Regions from separate parts of the Mycobacterium appelbergii genome, predicted to be linked through region 3. Evidence: riboswitches for the same ligand, from Rfam matches in the RefSeq annotation. Region 3 holds a riboswitch; each other region holds the start of a gene.
The links. A riboswitch is a leader RNA that binds a small molecule or an ion and turns the genes downstream of it on or off. The one in region 3 is predicted to bind cobalamin.

Region 1 (5,529 bases), on a different contig from region 3:
AGCGAGACGTTCAGCAGCTCGTGCGCACTGGCCAACGCGTCGTTGAGCTGACGGGTGACGCCGCGGCTCTGCTCCAGGGTGCCCGAGGCGACAAAGCGTTTGATCCGGCGGGCGCAACGTTGTCTGGTCCGGCCCACCTCGGCGGTCTGCGCGGACACCAGGTTGAAGAATCCGCTCATCACCTCGCGCAGGCCCGGATCGAGGGAGGGCAGCGCGCCTGTGACCATCTCGATGTCGGCCACCAGTCCGGCCCGCTGAGCAGGGTCCTGCACCATCCGGGTGAAGGCCGAATACGAGGCGCTTTCCCTTGAGGCGAACAATGACTCGTAATCGTCGAAGAGCTGCCGTTGCCGTTCCCGGTAGCCCAGATCGGTGTCCGCGGAGGCGTCGAGCAAGCGGGTGGTGATGCGGTTCAGCATGCTGCCGTACTGACCGATGTCGGAGATGATCTGTTCCATCTGCAACGCGATGGCCCTGGCATCGTCCTCGACGTCGACGAAGTCGGGTTCGGGCCTGCGGCCCTCCTCCAGTGCGTCCAGTTCGGCACGCAGCTTGTCGATCTCGTGTTCGAGGTCGGCACGGATCCGGTCGGGGTCGTTGCTCACCTGCCCGGCCACCCGCCGCAGCCCGGCGGCGATGCCGGTGATCGACCCACCGGTGGCGATGGTGTCCTCGCGACGCATCCGGCGGGCGAAATCCAGCACCGCGCGCGCCTCGTAGGTGAGGTAGCACACATTGCGTTCCCCGTCACCGACCGGCTCGGAGATTCGGTGCAGCCAGCCCTGGCTGGCCCAGTACTTGATCAGCTGCAGACCCGACTGCTCGCTTTCGGTGTCCATGGCTGCCAGATCACGCTCAAGCGCGACCACCAGCTCCGGTTCGGCCACCTTGACCCCCCGGTCCAGGTGGCGCTCCATCAGCGTCACGTAGGTGGCCAGGTTGTTCGTCACCAGCAACCGCAACGACCGCGAATCTGCCACCGCCTGGTTGAGCTCGTAGAGGTCTTCCAGCGACGGACGGCCTACCTCAGCGTGCTGCATGCGACCACAGCACCCGGCCGGCGCATACCGGCCGGCAGAGACACGTCTTCATCGGTCCTACTGTAGGCGGCGCCGGCGACAGGACATTTGCCAGGAGGCCTCCGCGGAAGTGGCATCCAACGACGGCGGAGACCCCGCCTGGATCAGGGCCTGCGGGGCGGGCCGCTCATTTGTCAGCCTCGTTCAGGGCACGCAGCCCGGCCGTGATTGTCTCGACGGCGTCGACATTGCGCAGCGAAGGGTCCATCGCGGTTCCCGGTAACACGATCCATCGGCGTTCCCGTACCGCGGTCAGTCTTCTGGCGACCGGATCGGTTTCGAGGAAGCGGATCTTGGCGGCGGCGCTGTCGCCGTCGTCGCCCCGGGTGAGGTCGGCCAGCACGAGCACATCGGGGTCGCGGTCCAGGATCGCCTCCCACGAGATCTCCGGCCACAGTTGGCGGTTGTCGGCAAAGGCGTTGTGTGCGCCGACCGCGGTGGTGATCATCCCGGGCGCACCGCAGCAGCCAGCGATGTAAGGCGCCTTGGTTCCGGCGTACCACCACATCAGCGAGACGCCGTCGGCATCGGCCCCCTCACCCGCGTCGACCATTCGCGCTTTCAGCGAGGAGGTCAGCTGGTCGCCACGGTCGGGCACACCGAACATCTTTGCCACATCGGCAATTTCGCCGTACATGTCGTCGAAGGTGAGCGCACGTTGCTGATCAGCATCCTGGCCGCCACATTCGCTGGACGACTGATAGGTGGGCACACCGAGACGCTCGAACCGCTCACGAGGGGCGACACCCTCGTTGGTGAAAGACCAGTCGAAGGTGGCGTAGACCAAGTCGGGATTTTCTTTCAACACCCGTTCGAGCGAAGGGAAATCACGGGTCAACACAGGCACTTTGGCGTTTTCGGCGGCGAGCTCGGGACGCACAGAATCGCTCCACGAGGCACTGCCTGCGATCCGGTCGCCCAACCCGAGCGTCAACAGCAGCTCGGTCGCGGGTTGGTTGATCGAGATCGCGCGTTGCGGTGGCGCTTTCACGGTCACCGTGCGTCCGCAATTCTCCAGCGTGACGGGGTATCCGGGCGGCCCGGCAGCGGGTTCCGGGGACTGCCCGGTGCCGGCACCGCAACCTGCGATGAGCAGGACTGCGAGCACAAGCGGGCCAATGAGGCGAAAACGTTCAGACACGACGGCGCCTTCCGATCCGGGACTCGATCGCGGAGTCCATCCGATGGTCGAGCCTCGCGCCGCCGGACGGCGTCAAGGCCCGAGCCAGCAGGTTTTCGGACTCGGGATCATCCGGGCGGAGCGCCTTCCCAGCCCCTCGACGGGGCCAGTGGCCGCTGCTCCGCCCGTCCTCCACACCGCTGCGCGTCAGTTCCGGTCTCCCACCGGATTCCCTGACCCAACCTGGTTGGGTTCGACTGGCTCGACCGGACCATACCAGCGCATCCGGCGACTCAATCATCGGATTAATGATAATCGTTTTCATTAATCGACAATCGGGTACCCCGGTCATGCCGGCTTTACAGTCATCCGGTGACTACCGCCAAGGTGCCGCCGGTCAGGTTGGTTCGCGCTGCCGAACGCGTCCGCCACCACCTACGCCGCCTCTACCAACGCTCGGTCCCGCCGCCCGTGGCGATGCTGGAGATGATCCTTGGCGGCTGGGTGGCACAGGGCATCACCGTGGCCGCCGAACTCGGGATCGCCGACGCGCTGGCGGACGGACCGCTACGGCCCGATGAGCTGGCCCGGCGCATCAACGCTGATACCGACGCGGTGGACCGACTGTTGCGCGCGCTGGTCGGCGACGGGGTGTTCCGTCGTACCCGCGACGGGCGCTATGCGCTGAACCCGCTCGCCGACACCCTGCGCACGGATGCACCCGTATCGATCGGGGCGATGGCGCGATTCGTCGGCTGCCCCCAGCACCGCGAGCACTGGAGCCATCTCGGCGATGCGGTGCGCACCGGGGAAGCCGTCGTCCCGAAGCTGCGCGGCATGGGCGCATTCGAGTACATCGCCTCCGAGCCCGGCCTCGGCGAGATCTTCAACGACGCGATGACCAGCGTGTCGGAGTTGGCGATCGCCCCGGTGGTGGCCGCCTATGACTTCACCCGGTTCACCACCATCGCCGACGTGGGCGGCGGACATGGCCGGCTGCTGTCGGCGGTCCTGCTCGCGGCTCCTTCGGCGCGCGGCGTGCTCTACGACCTGCCGCAGGTCGTCGAAGGCGCCCCGGAGTTGTTGGGCAGGTACGGAACAGCGGACCGCGTGCAGGTCGTGGAGGGGTCCTTCTTCGACAGCGTCCCCGAGGGCGCCGACGCCTACCTGCTCAAGAACATCATTCACGACTGGCCCGACGAGCAGGCGCTGACGATCCTGGGCAACATCCGCGCGGCCGCCAGGCCAGGCGCGACGCTGCTCCTGGTCGAGGCGGTCATTCCCGACCATGACCGGGAATTCATCGGCAAGTGGACCGATATGGAGATGTTGATCGGTATCGCCGCGCGGGAACGCAGCGAGGCCCAATACCGCAAGCTGTACGAGCAGGCGGGTTTTCAGCTCACCGCAGTGGTGCCGACCGCGTCACCGTTCAGCCTGGTGGTCGGTCGGGCGGTGTGATCTGACCCGCCGCCACGGATTGCCCACCCGCATCCGACGGGGTGCCTTTCAGGCCCCGCCAGAACAGGTTGATCATCAGCTCGGCGGCATCGTTCACGTCGGCGTCCCCGGTACTGACCCGGGTGGCGATGGCTTCCCCGGCGCCCACCAGCGCCACGGCCATCATCTCGAAGTCACTGTCGGGCTGAGGATTACGGGTACCTGTGCTGAGCAACCTGGCCACCAGGTCGATGATGCGCTCACGTCCTTCGCGCACGGTGTGCGCGAACGCCTGTGAGCTGGTGGCCTGGGTGTAGAGCACCATCCACGACGCGCGGTTGGTGTCGATGTAGGTCAAAAACGACAGCACCGCGGTGCGCAGCAGGTCCTTGGGGCTCTGACTGAAGTCGATCTGGCCGCGGACCACATCCACGAACCGCGTCAGCTCGCGGTCGAGGCAGGCACCGAAGAGTTCTTCCTTGGAGCCGTAGTACAGATACAGCATCGGCTTGGAGATCTCGGCTTCTGCGGCGATCGCGTCCATCGACGTCTCGTGATAGCCGTTCATCGAGAACATCTGCACCGCAGCGTCGAGCATCTGCTGCTCACGGACGGCGCGCGGCAGCCGCTTGGTTCCACCTGCCATCCGATCAGACTAACTGTCAGCCGAGCAGCTCAGCGCGCCGTTGCTCCTCCCACAGCGCCATCCGGGTCCGCGCCGGCTCCCCGACGGTGTCCATGACCAGTGGGATGAGCAGTTCGGTGAGCAGGAAACCGGCCGCCATGCTCTGGTAGGTGGTCCCCACCGTGCTCGACGCCGCCAGTACGACTTCGGCATCGGGGGCCACCGGACAGGTGAGGTCATCGGTGATGAGCAGCACCGTCGCGCCCGCACGGTGCACGCGGCGCGCCAATTCGGCGGCGCTGCGCTGATAGCGGTGGTAGTCGAACAGCACCACCACGTCGGTGCGGGACAGTTCGAGCAGCGCACCGAGGTCCCGGCCCACCGGGTCGCCCAGCACACGCACGCCCGGCCGTAGCTGTTCCAGATGCGCGGCCAGATGCATGGCCAGCAGGTGCGAGAACCGGCCGCCATGCAGATACACCGTGCGGCTGGTATCCGAGAGCAGCGCGACTGCGGCCTCCACCGCGGATTCGGGCAACAGCGCCAAAGTCTGCGCGGCCCGGTCGTTCTGCGCCCGGCCCTGTTTGAGCAGCCGATCGAGCAGGCTACCGGCCGACGGCGCATCCGAGAGCCGCGTGATCGGCCCGCTCGATCGGGCCGACAGCTCTGCGCGCAGCGCCACCTGCAGATCGGCGAAGCCGTCGTAACCCAGGGATTGGGCGAACCGCAGTACGGTCGGCGGGCTGACCTCTGCACGTTCGGCGAGCCGGGCGGCACTGGCCAGCCCAGCGCTCGGATAGTCCGCGAGCAACGCCCGGCCCACCCGCCGTTCCGCCTTGCTGAGCGTCGGCAGCGCCGCAGTGGCGCGCGCCTCCACCGTCGTCGCTGCGTTTGCGACGGCTTCCGAAGCGTCCTGTGCCACGCTGCTCAATCTGCCATGACGGGCACTGAGGTCATCGCAAGGTCCGTCATGGAGATGGCGGTGACGCTCTCGGGCGGCAACGGTTGCCAGTCCAGATCTCCGAATCCCGTTGACCCGACTGCCAGGGTCCCCACGGCGGTACGCGCCCACCGCAACGCGAAGTAGTCCTCCAGATGTTCGGTGGGCAGGTCGGCAGCGGTGATCTCGTCGACATCCTCCTGGGGCAACCGGCTGTGGGCGTGCGCGTGCACCGCAATGAGCTGCCCCTCCCCGAGCACCAGCGCATTGAGGCTCGCCTCCGGATACAACGGACGCAGCTGCGCGACAGCGCGACGGACCGCCT
Region 2 (5,529 bases), on a different contig from region 3:
CCAATGCGTGCGCAGAAGGGTTCGGTGTGGGGTAATGGCAAAAAAAGTTACTGTCACGTTGGTCGACGATTTTGATGGCGAAGCCACCGCCGATGAGACGGTCGAATTCGGGCTCGACGGGGTGAGCTACGAGATTGATCTTTCGTCAAAGAACGCGACCAAGCTGCGCAACGATCTGAAGCAGTGGGTAGAGGCGGGGCGCCGGGTGGGTGGCCGTCGCCGCGGCCGTTCTGCCGGAGCCGGCCGTGGCCGTGGGGCCATCGACCGCGAGCAGAGTGCGGCCATCCGCGAATGGGCCCGGCGCAACGGACACAACGTCTCGACCCGTGGACGTATCCCCGCCGACGTGATCGACGCATTCCACGCGGCAACGTAGGCAAAAGTTGCCGGTGCGGCCGGGTGGTGACCGCCCGGCCGCTCTTTCGCTAGCGGCGAACTGCCGACCGGGCGTAACGGGAAACGAATCCGTGACCATTGACGTTGCTCATTGACAGCGACGGGTGCAGGGCCACGGTGTTGGGCGGAACGGACCGCCAACCTCCGCACCCGTGGCTGCCGCCCACTACAGTGGACCCCAGGTACTACGTGGCCAGTACTGCGCGTCAGTACCGCCACGCGATGGAGAGCAGGTAACCACCGATGTTTGAGAGATTCACCGACCGTGCCCGCAGGGTCGTCGTCCTGGCGCAAGAAGAAGCCCGGATGCTCAACCACAACTACATCGGCACCGAGCACATCCTGCTCGGCCTCATCCATGAAGGTGAGGGCGTAGCCGCCAAGTCGCTGGAATCGCTGGGCATCTCGCTCGAAGGTGTGCGCAGCCAGGTGGAGGAGATCATCGGCCAGGGCCAGCAGGCCCCGTCCGGGCACATTCCGTTCACGCCGCGCGCCAAGAAGGTGCTGGAGCTCAGCCTGCGCGAGGCGCTGCAGCTCGGCCACAACTACATCGGCACCGAGCACATCCTGCTCGGGCTGATCCGTGAGGGTGAGGGCGTGGCCGCCCAGGTTCTGGTCAAGCTCGGCGCGGAGCTGACGCGTGTGCGCCAGCAGGTCATCCAGCTGCTGAGCGGCTACCAGGGCAAAGAATCGGCCGAAGCAGGCACCGGCGGGCGGGGCGGCGAGTCCGGCAACCCGTCCACGTCGCTGGTGCTCGACCAGTTCGGCCGCAACCTGACCGCCGCCGCGATGGAAGGCAAGCTCGATCCCGTCATCGGCCGCGAGAAGGAAATCGAGCGGGTCATGCAGGTGCTGAGCCGGCGCACCAAGAACAACCCGGTGCTGATCGGTGAGCCCGGCGTCGGTAAGACCGCCGTGGTCGAGGGCCTGGCCCAGGCGATCGTGCACGGTGACGTGCCCGAGACGCTGAAGGACAAGCAGCTCTACACCCTGGACCTCGGGTCACTGGTGGCGGGCAGCCGCTACCGCGGTGATTTCGAGGAGCGCCTCAAGAAGGTGCTGAAGGAGATCAACACCCGCGGCGACATCATCCTGTTCATCGACGAGCTGCACACGCTCGTCGGTGCGGGTGCGGCCGAGGGCGCCATCGACGCCGCCAGCATCCTCAAGCCCAAGTTGGCTCGCGGTGAGCTGCAGACCATCGGTGCCACCACCCTCGACGAGTACCGCAAGTACATCGAGAAGGACGCCGCGCTGGAACGACGCTTCCAGCCGGTCCAGGTGGGTGAGCCGACGGTTGCGCACACCATCGAGATCCTCAAGGGATTGCGTGATCGCTACGAGGCGCACCACCGGGTGTCGATCACCGACGGCGCCATCGCCGCGGCGGCCACGCTGGCCGACCGGTACATCAACGACCGGTTCCTGCCGGACAAGGCCATCGACCTGATCGACGAGGCCGGTGCCCGGATGCGGATCCGCAGGATGACCGCTCCGCCGGACCTGCGCGAGTTCGACGAGAAGATCGCCGACGCCCGCCGGGAGAAGGAATCCGCGATCGACGCGCAGGACTTCGAGAAGGCCGCGAACCTGCGGGACCGGGAGAAGACCCTGGTTGCACAGCGGGCCGAGCGCGAAAAGCAATGGCGTTCAGGTGATCTTGACGTCGTGGCGGAAGTCGACGACGAGCAGATCGCCGAGGTGCTGGGTAACTGGACCGGTATCCCCGTGTTCAAGCTGACCGAGGAGGAGACCACTCGGCTGCTGCGCATGGAGGAGGAATTGCACAAGCGGATCATCGGCCAGGAGGACGCCGTCAAGGCCGTCTCCAAGGCGATCCGCCGCACTCGCGCCGGCCTGAAGGACCCCAAGCGCCCGTCGGGCTCGTTCATCTTCGCCGGCCCGTCCGGTGTCGGTAAGACCGAGCTGTCCAAGGCACTGGCGAACTTCCTGTTCGGCGACGACGATGCGCTCATCCAGATCGACATGGGCGAGTTCCACGATCGGTTCACCGCCTCGCGGCTGTTCGGTGCCCCTCCGGGGTACGTCGGCTACGAGGAGGGCGGCCAGCTCACCGAGAAGGTGCGCCGCAAGCCGTTCTCGGTCGTTCTTTTCGACGAGATCGAGAAGGCCCACCAGGAGATCTACAACAGCCTGTTGCAGGTTCTGGAGGACGGTCGGCTCACCGACGGTCAGGGTCGCACGGTCGACTTCAAGAACACGGTGCTGATCTTCACGTCCAACCTCGGTACGAGCGACATCAGCAAGGCGGTTGGCCTCGGCTTCACCCAGGGTGGCGGCGAGAACAACTACGAGCGGATGAAGCAGAAGGTCAATGACGAGCTGAAGAAGCACTTCCGCCCGGAGTTCCTGAACCGTATCGACGACATCATCGTCTTCCATCAGCTGACGCAGGACGAGATCGTCCAGATGGTGGAGCTGATGATCGGCCGGGTCGGCATCCAGCTGAAGGCCAAGGACATGGAGATGACGCTGACCGACAAGGCGAAGTCCCTGTTGGCCAAGCGCGGCTTCGACCCGGTGCTGGGAGCCCGCCCGCTGCGGCGCACCATCCAGCGCGAGATCGAGGACCAGCTCTCGGAGAAGATCCTGTTCGATGAGATCGGCCCCGGCCAGCTGGTGACGGTCGATGTCGAGGGCTGGGACGGCGAAGGCGCGGGTGAGGACGCGAAGTTCACGTTCTCCGGCGCAGCCAAGAAGTCCGAGCCTGTCGAGCCGGATCTGGCCGGCGCCACTGTGGCCGGTTCGCCGGGCGCTGCTGCGACCCCCGCCGAGTAGTACGTAATCGCGAAAGCCCCCCGAGTAGCCTCGGGGGGCTTTTGCGTGGCATACGATGCTGATGTAATCGACACGCAAAGGAATCTGGTGAGAATCCAGAACGGTCGCGCCACTGTGAACAGTCAGACCCTTGCGCCTGTCACTCCGCGGACTGGGACGCGAACTCCCGGAAAGGACCCCCGATGACATCTCCTGAGGCTCACCAGAGTCGTGTTCGGCCCGTAGACCTCTCGGCCACCAAGGCCGTCGCCTGGCTCACCCTCACCGCCTTCCTGGCACTGGTGATCCTGTACTTCGTGGGCATGGATCAAGGCGCCACCTCGGTGTTCGGCAACAGCACCTACATTCACGAGTTCGTCCACGACGCTCGCCACCTGCTCGGTTTCCCCTGCCACTGACCGGCGGGGACACCTGACGCGATGGAAAAGTTCATCATCTGGCGCGGCGTTCTTGCCGGCGCCATCGCTGGAGTGCTCGCATTCATCTGGGCGAAGATCTTCGTCGAACCCGTGATCGGCCGTGCCATCGACTTCGAAGACGGCGTCGGTACGGCACGTGCCGCCCTCGAGCACGCCCACGGCGGTCACAGCCACAGCCACGGCGGCGAGGGCGCTGAGATCACCCGCACGGTGCAATCCACGATCGGCATGGGTTTCGGCGTGCTGGCGTTCAGCGTGGCGATGGGGGTGTTGCTGGCGGTGGTCTTCGTCGTCGCCTACGGCCGCACCAACCTGTCGGTCCGCGCGCTGGCGGCATTGAGCGCAGGGGGCATGCTCGTTTCGTTGTGGATCGTGCCTGCGCTGAAGTACCCGCCCAACCCGCCTGCGGTCAGCCTGGACGAGACGATCAACCAGCGCACCCTGCTGTACGTGCTGCTGGTTGCGCTCTCGGTGGCGCTGTTCGTCGCCGCGGTGTACCTGGGCCGTCGGTTGGTGCCCAGGCTCGGCGCATGGAATGCCACGCTCGCGGCGACGGGTGCCTATGTGGTGGCCATCGCGGTGGTCTACCTGGTGTTGCCGACGATCGACGAGACCCCGGGTCCGGTTGTCGACGAGGCGGGCGCGATCGTCTTCCCCGGTTTCCCGGCCGATGATCTGTACGAATTCCGGTTGTACTCACTGGGCACCCAGGTGGTCATGTGGACGACGATCGGCCTGGTGTTCGGGGCGATGGTGTCCCGGCTGCTGGAGGCCAAGCGGGAGCCCGTCACCGCGTGAGTGAGGTCGTCCGGCTGACCCTGGTTTCGCATGCACTCACCGACGCCATGGCAGCCGGACGGTTCCCCACCGACGAGCCGCTGAGCCCGGTGGGCCACCGCCAGGCCGACGCATCGATCGAACTGGGCACCGTTGACGCTGCCTACTGCGGACCCGAGAAGCGGACGCGGCAGACCGCTGAACTGCTCGGCGTGCGCGCCGAGGTGGAACCGCGATTGGCGGATCTGGACTTCGGCCGGTGGCGTGGCGACGTGTTAGGCGGGGTGCGCCCTGCCGAACTGGCCATCTGGCTGACCGAACCCGCCCAGGCACCCCATGGCGGGGAATCCGTGGTCGACCTGATCGGCCGGGTGCGCGATTGGCTGGGCACCCTCACCAACCGCCGCGGCCGGCTGGTGGCCGTGACACATCCCGCGGTAGTGCGCGCCGCCATCCTCGTCGCCCTCGATGCCCCGCCGAAATCGTTCTGGCGCATCGACATCGCGCCGGTGAGCCGGACGGTGATGCACTTCCGTGGCCACGCCTGGACACTGCGCAGCAACTAGCCCACCGGTGCGAGGGCGAACGCGCGTTTGGCGACCGACAACAGCCAGCCCGCGGCGGTGGGGCTGCGGAACTGTGGCCAGTTCAACTGGAAGCTGACCACCCATGGCTGCCCGGTGTGGTCGACGGCGTACCAGCTGAAGGTGAGATCCCCCGGCAGGTTTCCGCCCTTGGCGCCGATGTAGGTCCACTTGTCCGGGTCCAGGTCGATCCCGGGCAGGGCCGACAGGATGTCCTTGACCGGTGCGGCGGCGCCGTAGGCGGAAGCCTGCAGCGCGGCATGCACCCGGCAGATGTCGGTCGCGGTGCCGAACCATTCCAGTCCGTCATTGGACCCCGGCAGGTGCGTGCGGGTCGGATCTGGTTGGTAGGGACGGGAATTGGTCTGCTTGAGTAGTTGCACGCGGTCCTTGGGTGACGCGTTCTTCCATTGCTCACGCAGATTCGGTTCGCCCCAGCCGACCGAGAACACCTCATGCATCGTCGGGAACGGTGTCATGCTCGCCGGATCGTGGTGACCGGCGGTGACCAGTGCGCGTTCCACCGCGCCGGTCCCGACGCGACCGATCAGCAG
Region 3 (5,529 bases):
TGCGCCGACCCGGGCCACCATCACAGTCAGCGGTAGCACCAGATGTGCCGGGTGCGTCATGGCCTGCTGGAGATCGACGCCGACGAAAGTCGCAGGGAACCAGCGTAATCCGATCGCCACGTAGGTGATCAACACGACGGCCAGAATGAAGTCGGGAATGGAATCCAAGCCGATGCTGACCGTGGTGATCGCCCGGTCCCGCAGGGAACCGGGCCGTAGACCGGCAAGAAAGCCTGCACCGAATCCGACAGGGATCAGCAGCATCGTGGTGAGCAACGCCAGGGCAGCCGAGATCAGGAACGGTTCGGTGATCACCGAGTGCACCGGCACCCCACGGGCATAGGACGTTCCGAGATCGCCGGTCAGCGCATGCCCACTCCAGGTCAAGAAGCGTTCCAGTGGCGCGACGTCCAGACCCAGCACCGCCCTGGTCTGGTCCCGTTGTGCAGCGCTGGTCAGGTCGCTGCTCTGGACGTCGGCGGCGTCTCCGGGCATGAGTAGGGACAGCATGAAGATCAGCCCCAGCAGAATCGCAATCTGCACGAGACCGATGAACAACCGTCGCGCCGCGAATCGACACCACCCAGGCCACCAGCTCATGGTCTAGGCGAGGCCGGCGATGACCCGGTCATCTCCCATCTGCCACAGGATGCCTGACTCCCGGAAGCCGCCGGATCGCAGGAAGTTCAGATAGTCGTGGACTGTGGGCCGGTCATCGATGACGTGGGCGAATCCGCCCGCCCGCTCGCGGACCAGGTCGGCCAGTTCCGGGGCGGCCTCCACCGCCGACCACCACTGGCTCCAGTCCTCCTCGCCGCGGCTTGCCCGCCGGGCCGCGCGCCGCGTGGTCAGTGCCCGTGCGACCTCGTCGAGAGTCGCCCCGTCGGGGCCCTCGTACAGGTGGTCGGCATCGACGAACACCCCACCCGGTGCGATGGTGGCGCCACAGCGGTGCAACAGATCACGCAAGGGGGACCGGTTGATCCAGTGCAACGCCGTGGAACTGACATAGGCGTCCGGTGCCCGGTCCAGACCGAGTGAGTCGAACCAGCCGGGTTCGCGCAGGTCGCCCAGCACCGTGCGAATCCGCGCATCGGGACGGCCCGCGGTCCCGAGCTTCATCAGCAGGGGGTCGGCGTCGATCCCCACCACCCGGGCGGCTGGGATGCGTTCAACCAACCGGTGCGCCAGCGACCCCGGACCGATCCCGAGGTCGACCACGAGCGGATCGGGACGCCGAACGACTTCCTCGACGATGTCGATGACCACATCGAAGCGTTCCTCCCGATCCGGCATGTAGTACTCCTGCTGCCGGTCCCAGCGTTCCAGCCAGTGCTGCGCCGCCTCCAGCGATAACGTCATGCTCACTCCTCGTTCGTCGAGATATTGTCGAAACGTGCCCATTCCAGGGAATTCGGCACACCGGTCGGTGTGTTCCGCCAGTTGGACCGATGCGCTGTGTGCCAGGGTGTGGTCGCCCAGAATATGAAACCGCCACGGTCATGCAGGATCTCGTGCATCGTGTGATAGATACGGACGCGCTGCTCCTCGGTGGGAGCGGTCTGTGCCCGGCGATACAGATCGTCGAATTCAGCGTCGGCCCAACGGGTGAAGCTCTTCGGCGCATCGCTCAGTAGCCGGGATCCGAAGTGGTAGGGGATCGGCAGTGGTCCGGACTGGCCCATCGTCATATCGCCACGGTGAAGTGCCTCGGTGTAGTAGGTGTCCTTGGAACCGATGCTGACCCGCACCGTGACGCCGGCGGCGGCGGCTTGTTTCCGGAACAGTTCGGCGGCCTCGACGAAGCCGTGTGACACCGGTGCGACGAACAGCTCGAAGTTCAGATCGGAGTGGCCGGCTCGGCGCAGCAGGTCGCGTACCCGGCCCGGATCGTGCCGGTGTGGTTCGAGATCGTCTGCGTAGTAGCGGTATCCGCGCCCGAAGACGTCGTCGGAGACCTCGCCCGCACCCTCCAGTGCCACCGTCACCAGTTGCTCCCGGTCGACCAGATGCATCATCGCGCGGCGCACGTCGGGGTTGTCGAACGGTGCCTGATCGGTCTTCATGGCGAAGTACAGGATCCCGGAGTTGGGGGCGCTGTGCACGGTGATGTCGTTGCTGCCCTCGAGCGTTCGCAGGGCACCAGGTGAGAGATTGTCGACGAAATCGGCCTGTGCGCCACGCAGAGCCGACAGCCTGGCCTCGGCGCCGGCGCTGAGGATGCGTAGCTCTTCGATGGTAGGGGGCTCGCCCCAGTAGCGGTCATGGCGGGTGGCGACGAACTCGCGTCCCGGGGTGAAGGCTTGGAAGCGATACGCCGCGGTCCCCACCGGACGGGAGAAATCCTGTGTGCCGTCCTTCACGATTCGCGTGCCGTACGAGGCAAGTAACGTCGGAAGATCAAACGACGCAGTGGAGAGCGCGATTTCGACAGTGCGCGGGTCGACCGCGCGCGAGGCGCGCAAGTCGATCTGTCCCAGGGTGGATGCCGCGACAAATGGCGATGCGCCGTCCTGCGGGCCGAGGATGCGTGCGAGGGTGTACAGCACGTCGTCAGCGGTCAGTGGGCTGCCGTCATGCCAGTCGGCTTCCCGCAGGGTGATCCGCCACCGGGTGCCGTCCTTGTCGGGTTCGGCGGCCTCGGCCAGCCGCGGGACGGGTGTCATGGTCGAATCGACTTCGAACAGTCCGTCGTAGAGGTGTTTGACGCGGGCCTCGTCGATGAACATGGTTCCGACGCCCGGGTCGATGACCTCCGACGAGCCGGCTCCCTCGTACAGCGCGGTGAACACCGAGGATTGTCGCTCGGTCGGTGCGCACGCACTCAGCGCGAACGCCCCGCCGATCCCCGCGACGGCTCCGAAGAACCGACGACGAGTCCAGGGCTGCATCAAGGCAGCATCGTGCGTCATGCTTACTCCAAACCCTCGTGGACATAGCGTGCCGTGGCCGGTCTCCTGGCTTCCGCGTCATCACACGGGCACCCAGGCCTTCCCGGTTTCCCAGTGGCCCGCAACAGTTTTCGCTGTTACGCGAGGGGTGTCGTGCTCAACGGCTACAGTGGCGAGGGCCGCGCCGGCGTCAGACCGGCTTCCCGTTCACCACGGCGACCCGGAGTTTACCCATATTGCCGGTGGCTGGCCACCGCCCGGGCAGGGGAACCGCCCACTGCCGGCGTATCAGCCATTCGTGCAGGTGTGCGGCTGCTTCAGCGTGGTCGATCGGCCCGAACAACACTGCGGAGCCCGCGGGCGTGCGATCGGCGGCGCACGGCTGCACCAGCACCATCACGCCATCGGTGCGCCCGGCGCAGCTGACCTGGTCCAGTAGACACCCGGAGGAAATCAGCATGCCGTGGGCGCAACGCCGGACCGCAGCGCGCAGCGCGTCGAGCACCGACAGGCCGGGCTCTGTGGTCGTGCAGGCGTTGCAGACCACAGCTGTGAAACCGGCGGCGCGCTCCGCCATCTCAGCCCCCGCCCACCACGTGTGCCGCCACGGTCGCGTCAGCCCAACCGGCGAGCAGTCGACCCGCGGCGTCCCAGCCCACGGCGGTCGCAGGGGATTCCCGGCTCAACGAATCCACGGGCCGCAACGGGAAGCCGGGCACCGCTGAGCGTATCGACCACACCGCGGCCCGGCCGTCGTCGGATGCCGCGGTGACCATCGTGCCGTCGGTCGACCACACGAGTGCCGTAACCGTGGCGTCGTGACCACGCAGTATCCGCGGTGTACTGCCGCGCGGACCTCGGCCCGTGAAATCCCAGACCGTGACGTCGTCGCCACCTCCGGACGCCAGGAGCGCCGAATCGGGCGAGTAGCCCAGCGCGGTGATCTTCGTCGGGTATCCGGACATGGCGAGCTCGTCACCGCGTCGTCCGGTCCGCCAGATATGGAGGGTCGCATCCTGGTTGCCGCTGGCAACCCAACGCCGATCGGGGCTGATCGCAAGCGTCAGCAGCGAACCCGTGAAGGGCAGCACGTCGGGCGCGGAGCCGCGGGCAACCGGGTGGATGTGTACGCCGCCGTAGGCCGCGCCTGCGACCCGACGGCCGATCCACGCGACACCGGTCACGGTGCTCGACCGCTCGGCGCTGAACAGTTCTGTGCCATCTTCGTCGAGGACAACGGTGCTGCGGCCCACCCCGGCGGCCAGGCGCGAACCGTCCGGGCTCCAGGCCACCGACGAGCACCAGCCGCCGTGACGTCCTCCGATGACGGCACCGGAGGTATCGAGAATGTCCACGCCGTGCACCGATCCGACCGCGAGGCGGTCACCGGACCGCGACCACGCCACCGTCAGGCAGCCGAGCGAGATGTCGCGCCGGGACTCGACAATCCCGTCTGGCGCCAGAATCGTCACCGAACCTTCCGCGCCGGCAACCGCGATCGGTCCTTGTGGCGACGCGGCGAGCGCCGATACCGCGTCATCGACGCTGATGCGCCAGGTGTCACCCGCGAGCACCGCCGGACTCACGACGCCACCAGACAGGCCTGAAAACCCGATTCGAGCTCGTCACGATCCAGGTTGCGGCCGATGAAGACCAGCCGGTTGGTGCGGGATTCCCCGTCGCGCCACGGCCTTCCCTCCGTGCCGTCGAACAGCATGTGCACGCCCTGGAAGACGTACTGCCGTCCCTGGTCGGCCAGAGCGAGAATGCCTTTGCTCCGGAAGATGTCAACTCCCTTGGTGGACAACAGCTCTCCGAGCCACGCGTTGAGCTTTTCGACATCGACCTCGCCGTCGATCCGGATACCCACCGACGTCACGGTCTGGTCGTGTTGGTGATCGCCTTCCTCCAGGAACGCCGGATCGTCAGTGAGCACGCGCTGCAGATCAAACGCCCCGACGTCGAGGATCCGGTCCAGGTCCACCTTGGCGTTCTGCGCGTGCACGATGTCGGCGCCACCGTTGATTCCGCGTAGCCGAGACTCCACGGCCGCAAGGTGATCGGCGCTCACCAGATCGACCTTGTTCAGGATCATCCGGTCGGCGAAGGCCACCTGCTCGACGGCCTCGTTCTCGACCTCGGCGGGTTTGACCTCATCGAGGTGGTCGAGCACGTGGGCGGCGTCGACCAATGTCACGATCGCGTCGAGTCGCAGCCGGCCCCGGATCTCATCGTCGACAAAGAAGGTTTGTGCGACGGGTGCGGGATCGGCGAGCCCGGTGGTCTCGATGAGGATGTGGTCGAAGCGGTCCCGGCGCCGCATCAACGCACCGAGAATGCGGATGAGATCGCCGCGCACGGTGCAGCAGATGCAGCCGTTGTTCATCTCGAAGATCTCTTCCTCGGCATCGAGCACGAGGGCGTCATCGATTCCGACTTCGCCGAACTCGTTCTCGATCACGGCGATCCGCCTGCCGTGCTGCTCGGTGAGGATTCGGTTGACCAGTGTGGTCTTGCCCGATCCGAGGAACCCGGTGATGACGGTGACGGGTACCCGCTCGTCAGTGGTGGTCGGCATGGTCATGTCCTTCCGGGTGCTCGGTGATGACGCGTCGCAGGTCCGCGACAGCGATGTCGG
Region 4 (5,529 bases), on a different contig from region 3:
CTGCGGGTGGCCGACTACCTGATCGCGCTGTCGCTCGACCTGCCCCGCGCGCTGTACGACAGTGCCGCGATGACCGCGTTCAGCCTGGTCACGGGGTTCATCGCAGGGTGGCTGCACCGCCAGCTGGGCAAGGGGGTGGCCGCACCGAGCGTCGCCGCCGCGTTCAGCGCGGTGCTGTTCGTGTTCACCGTCGCCGATGTGGCCATCGGTGTGGCCCTCGCGCCCCGGTACGCCGCCCCGGCACCTGCGGCGATCTATGGCAACAACCTGGCCCAGCAGATCACCAGCACCTTCGACGTCGCGGTGTGCGCACTGAGCCTCACCGTGCTGGCGGCCCTGTTGTTCACCGGTCCGCTGGCGGGCTATCTGGTTCGCCGTGAGGCCCGGGCAGCCAAGCCGGTGACCGCCCCGCCGTCGCGACCGCAACCGCAGCCGCCCAGCGAGGAGGACTCGGCGCCGCCGACCATCGTCCGGCGTCCCCGCGCCGCGGCCGTCCCCAAAATTGTTCGTCTCAAAGAGGATTCGACGACAGCGCTGCCCGCACCGCCCACCGCCGGCATCGAGGTACCCACCACCACGCTGCGAATCCAGCGACGCCCGCAGCGACCACCGGGCAACCAGGACGGGTGATCGGGCGTCGCGGCACGGCGCACCTGGGCCGCCAATGGCACTGCAAATAATGAGAATTCTATTTGGTTCTTGTGGAAACTCTATGTCTCTTCCTTACGATGAGCGGCCAATGCCAAGCTGTGTCAGCATGATTCGGTGGGGAGATTCAGAATCGCCGGGGTGGTTGCTGTGCTGGCAGCGTCGGCTTCTGTGATGCCTGCTGTGACCGCACCTTCTGCCGAGGCGGCACCGTGTGCGGATGCCGAGGTGATCTTCGCCCGTGGCACCACCGAACTTCCAGGCGTCGGCCCCACGGGGCAGGCGTTCGTCGATTCGCTGCGGTCCCACGTCGCCCCGAAATCGGTGGAGGTGTACGGCGTCGATTACCCGGCCACAACGGATTTCCCGACAGCCGTCCAGGGCATTGCCGACGCCAGGGAACGCGTGATCACCACCGCCGCGAATTGCCCCGACACCAAAATGGTGCTCGGCGGGTTCTCCCAGGGCGCCGCGGTGATCGGGTTCCTCACCTCGAGTGTGGTGCCCGACGGCGTCTCCCCGCTGGATGTGCCCGCGCCGATGCCCGCCGAAGTTGCCGACCATGTGGCCGCGGTTGCGCTGTTCGGCACACCGTCGCCCCGGTTCATGAAGGTGCTGAACGACCCACCGGTCACGGTCGGGCCGAACTACGTGGCCAAAGCGATCGATCTGTGTGTGGACAACGACCTGGTCTGTGACCCCACGGGCAGAAGCTTCGCGGTACACAATCAGTACGAACAGGCCGGAATGGTCGACAAGGGCGCCGGGTTCGTGGCCCAGAAACTGCAGGCCGGGTGGGCGGCGGAGGAGCGGGACCCCGATCGACCCGCTCCGCCGACGCAGCCACAGCCGACGCAGCCGCCGCCGACATTCTCGCCGGTGTCCGGGCCCGCGGCCACGCCGCCGGTACAGCACATCGGCGCCACGCCGGATACCGCGCCGGGCCCGACGCCGCTTCCCGGGCCTGCCGCCCCGCCGTCAGCGGCACCCGTCGCTCCGCTGGCCTGACGCAGCAGGCCGCAGGCCGGAACCTGAGGTGCATTAGGATGGCCGGATCACGTCTCGTGGCGTAGGAACCCGGTGCAATCCCGGGGCGGTTCCGCCACTGTGAGGGTCGCTGGATGGGCAACGGCCTCGAGCCAGATACTGGCCACGAGACATCCCACGATAAGGGGCGAGAACCCCGAGTAGGAGCCGACCATGTCGCATGCTTCGTCCGAAGCCCGCCGCATCGCGCTGCTGTCCACGTCCGACACCGACCTGCTGTCCGCGCGCGCCAGTGGTGCGGCCTATCAGCTCGGCAATCCGTCTCGCCAAGACCTCGGGCCGGTCATTCGCGGTGCCGATGTCGTGGTGCTGCGGGTGCTCGGATCCTCCGCGGAGATCGAATCGGAGCTGGCCGAACTGCGAGGCAGTGGGCTGCCTCTGGTCGTGCTCGGCGGAGAGCGTCAGCCGAGCGCGGAACTGATGGAGTGTTCCACCGTTCCGATCGGCCTGGCCGCCCAAGCGCATCGCTATCTCGCCGAGGGCGGCCCGACCAACCTCGGCCAGTTGCACGCATTCCTCTGCGACACAGTGCTTCTCGCCGGTGAAGGGTTCGATGAACCCGTGGTCATCCCCGAGTGGGGCTATGGCCGCCGGGACGCCCGTCCCGTCTCGGCGCCGGATAAAGCGCAGGTCGGCGTGCTGTATTACCGCGCGCACGAAATCAGCGGCAATGCCGATTTCGCGCATGCCCTCGTCGACGCGATCGACGCGACGGGCGAGGCGACCGGCGTACCGATCTTCGCGTCATCGCTGCGCAGCGCCCCGCAGGAGTTGTTCGACGCGATGGGCGCCCTGGACGCCCTCGTGGTCACCGTGCTCGCCGCGGGTGGCTCCAAACCGGCCGAAGTCAGCGCAGGCGGGGACGACGGATCGTGGGACATCGAGCGCATCGCGGCCCTCGACATTCCCGTGTTGCAGGGCTTGTGCCTCACGTCGTCACGCGCGGACTGGGAGGCCAGCGACGACGGCGTGACGCCGCTCGACTCGGCCACCCAGATCGCGATACCGGAGTTCGACGGGCGGATCATCACCGCGCCGTTCTCGTTCAAGGAAATCGATCCCGACGGGCTACCGCACTACGTCGCCGACCCCGAACGCTGCGCCCGTGTCGCCACCATCGCGGCGAAACATGCACGCCTGCGCGGCATCCCGAACAGCACGAAGAAGTTGGCGCTGGTGCTGTCGGCGTACCCGACCAAGCACTCGCGGGTCGGCAACGCGGTCGGTCTGGACACGCCGGCCTCCGCGGTGCGGTTGTTGCGGCGGCTCGCAGACCACGGGTACGACGTCGGCGACGGATTCGGCGTGCTCGGCATCGACGACGAGACCGAAGCGGGCGACCGGCTGATCCACACTCTCATCGCCGCAGGCGGACAGGATGAGGAGTGGCTGACCACGGCCCAGCTCACCGACGCCCACGTGCGGGTCACCACCGAGCAGTACGCCACCTGGACAGCTGATCTGCCTGCGGGCCTTCGTGACTCGATGACCGAAGCGTGGGGGGCCGCGCCCGGCCGGCTGTTCGTCAACGATGCAGGCGAGATCGTGGTTGCGGCACTGCGATCCGGAAACATCGTGCTGATGATCCAGCCGCCTCGCGGCTTCGGCGAGAATCCGGTCGCGATCTACCACGATCCGGACCTGCCGCCCAGCCACCACTACCTCGCGGCGTACCGGTGGCTGGAGCAGGGTTTCGGCGCGCATGCGGTCGTGCATCTGGGAAAGCACGGCTCGATGGAATGGCTGCCGGGGAAGAACGCCGCGCTGTCGGCCGCGTGCGCCACGGACGCGACGATCGGTAACCTGCCGCTGATCTATCCGTTCCTGGTCAACGATCCGGGGGAGGGTGCGCAAGCCAAGCGACGTGCCCACGCCACCATCGTCGACCACCTCATCCCGCCGATGGCCAGGGCCGAAACCTACGGCGACATCGCCCGCCTTGAGCAACTGTTGGACGAGTACGGCAATATCTCGTCGATGGACCCGGCGAAACTGCCGGCCATCCGCGGCGAGATCTGGAGCCTGATGCGTGCCGCGGAGATGCATCGCGACCTCGGTCTCGAAGACCGGCCCGACGACGAGGAGTTCGACGACTTCCTGCTCCACGTCGACGGCTGGCTGTGCGAGATCAAGGACGCCCAGATCCGCGACGGGCTGCACGTTCTCGGCGGTGCACCCGAGGGGCCCGCCCGCGTCAACCTGGTGCTGGCGATCCTGCGCGCGGCACAGGTCTGGGGCGGTCACGACCGCGCGGTACCCGGATTGCGTGCGGCCCTCGGGCTGAAGGAGGGCGCCGAGACCACCGCTGTCGACGAAATCGAAAGACAGGCACGGTCATTGGTCGAGGCGATGGAGGCCGCGGGCTGGGACGACGGCGTCGTCGACACGCTGCACCACGACCCCGGGGTGCAGAACGTGCTGCGGTTCGCCGCTACGGAGGTCGTCCCGCGCCTGGCGGGGACAGCAGACGAGCTCGATGCCCTGATCCGCGCGCTGGCAGGCCGTTTCATCCGTCCGGGACCGTCCGGCTCGCCGTTGCGCGGCCTGGTGAACGTGTTGCCGACCGGCCGCAACTTCTACACCGTCGATCCGCGGGCAGTGCCGTCGCGGCTGGCCTGGCAGACCGGTCAGGCGATGGCCGATTCGCTGGTGCAGCGCTACCTGGACGACACCGGAAGCTACCCGGAGTCGGTCGGCCTGTCCGTGTGGGGCACCAGCGCCATGCGGACCTCCGGTGATGACGTGGCCGAGGTGCTCGCCTTGCTCGGCGTACGGCCCGAGTGGGATGAGGCGTCGCGGCGGGTCAGCCGGCTCGCGCTGATCTCGCTGGAGGAACTCGGCCGCCCACGCATCGACGTCACGGTGCGCATCTCCGGGTTCTTCCGGGACGCTTTCCCACACGTGGTGGCGATGCTCGACGATGCGGTACAGCTCGTGGCCACCCTCGACGAGCCCGATGACCAGAACTTCGTCGCCGCCCATGCCCGCGCCGACCTGGCAGCACACGGCGATCACCGCCGGGCCACCACGCGCGTCTTCGGTTCCAAGCCGGGCTCTTACGGCGCGGGCATCCTGCAGGTCGTGGAGAGCGGAACCTGGCGCGATGACAAGGATCTCGCCGAGGTCTACACCGCGTGGGGCGGGTTCGCCTACGGCCGTGGCCTCGACGGGGTGGCCGCCGCCGATGACATGCGCACCAATTACGCGCGAATCAAGGTGGCCGCCAAGAACATCGACACCCGTGAGCACGACATCGCCGACAGCGACGACTATTTCCAGTACCACGGCGGCATGATCGCCACGGTACGGGCGTTGACCGGGTCGGACCCGGTGGCCTACGTCGGCGACTCGACCACGCCGGATGCGATTCGCACCAGGACGCTGTCGGAGGAAACCGCGCGGGTCTTCCGCGCCCGCGTGGTCAATCCCCGGTGGATCTCCGCGATGCGCCGGCACGGATACAAGGGTGCCTTCGAACTCGCCGCGACCGTCGACTACCTCTTCGGGTTCGACGCGACCGCCGGTGTGGTGCACGACTGGATGTACGAGAAGCTGGCGCAGGAGTACGTCCTGGATCCCGAAACCCGCGAGTTCCTGGACAACTCCAATCCGTGGGCGCTGCACGGCATCGTGGAGAGGTTGCACGAGGCCGCCGACCGGGGCCTGTGGGCCGAACCGTCGCCGGAGACCATGGCGGCCCTGCAACAGGCCTACCTCGAGGTCGAGGGCAACCTGGAGGACCGCGACGGCGGTGCCGGCCATTGAGTCGCGACGGCGGTGCCGTCCATTGAGTACCGTGAGAGTCCGCATTCTCGGGGTCGGGATGGGACCCCA

Region 1: another riboswitch for cobalamin. It lies ahead of M1247_RS27285 (ABC transporter substrate-binding protein); the one in region 3 lies ahead of M1247_RS12870 (ABC transporter substrate-binding protein).
Region 2: another riboswitch for cobalamin. It lies ahead of M1247_RS28165 (CbtA family protein); the one in region 3 lies ahead of M1247_RS12870 (ABC transporter substrate-binding protein).
Region 4: another riboswitch for cobalamin. It lies ahead of cobN (cobaltochelatase subunit CobN); the one in region 3 lies ahead of M1247_RS12870 (ABC transporter substrate-binding protein).

What each region holds. Positions count from the first base shown of each region.
Region 1 is NZ_JAMQTH010000013.1:217,351-222,879, reverse strand. It holds gene M1247_RS27290 (DUF3375 domain-containing protein) at 1-1,040, opposite strand, end outside; gene M1247_RS27285 (ABC transporter substrate-binding protein) at 1,207-2,220, opposite strand; cobalamin riboswitch at 2,290-2,476, opposite strand; gene M1247_RS27280 (methyltransferase) at 2,572-3,660, shown strand; gene M1247_RS27275 (TetR/AcrR family transcriptional regulator) at 3,632-4,285, opposite strand; gene M1247_RS27270 (MurR/RpiR family transcriptional regulator) at 4,302-5,186, opposite strand; gene M1247_RS27265 (class II glutamine amidotransferase) at 5,192-5,529, opposite strand, start outside.
Region 2 is NZ_JAMQTH010000014.1:150,152-155,680, reverse strand. It holds gene lsr2 (histone-like nucleoid-structuring protein Lsr2) at 35-376, shown strand; gene clpC1 (ATP-dependent protease ATP-binding subunit ClpC) at 640-3,195, shown strand; cobalamin riboswitch at 3,275-3,422, shown strand; gene M1247_RS28170 (CbtB domain-containing protein) at 3,378-3,593, shown strand; gene M1247_RS28165 (CbtA family protein) at 3,615-4,412, shown strand; gene M1247_RS28160 (histidine phosphatase family protein) at 4,409-4,957, shown strand; gene M1247_RS28155 (serine hydrolase) at 4,954-5,529, opposite strand, start outside.
Region 3 is NZ_JAMQTH010000005.1:84,514-90,042, reverse strand. It holds gene M1247_RS12880 (ABC transporter permease) at 1-543, opposite strand, end outside; gene M1247_RS12875 (class I SAM-dependent methyltransferase) at 604-1,362, opposite strand; gene M1247_RS12870 (ABC transporter substrate-binding protein) at 1,365-2,912, opposite strand; cobalamin riboswitch at 2,931-3,121, opposite strand; gene M1247_RS36525 (hypothetical protein) at 3,082-3,468, opposite strand; gene M1247_RS12865 (WD40 repeat domain-containing protein) at 3,470-4,477, opposite strand; gene M1247_RS12860 (CobW family GTP-binding protein) at 4,474-5,469, opposite strand; gene M1247_RS12855 (hypothetical protein) at 5,453-5,529, opposite strand, start outside.
Region 4 is NZ_JAMQTH010000004.1:171,563-177,091, reverse strand. It holds gene M1247_RS10885 (DUF7937 domain-containing protein) at 1-630, shown strand, start outside; gene M1247_RS10880 (cutinase family protein) at 823-1,656, shown strand; cobalamin riboswitch at 1,676-1,817, shown strand; gene cobN (cobaltochelatase subunit CobN) at 1,849-5,460, shown strand; gene cobF (precorrin-6A synthase (deacetylating)) at 5,492-5,529, shown strand, end outside.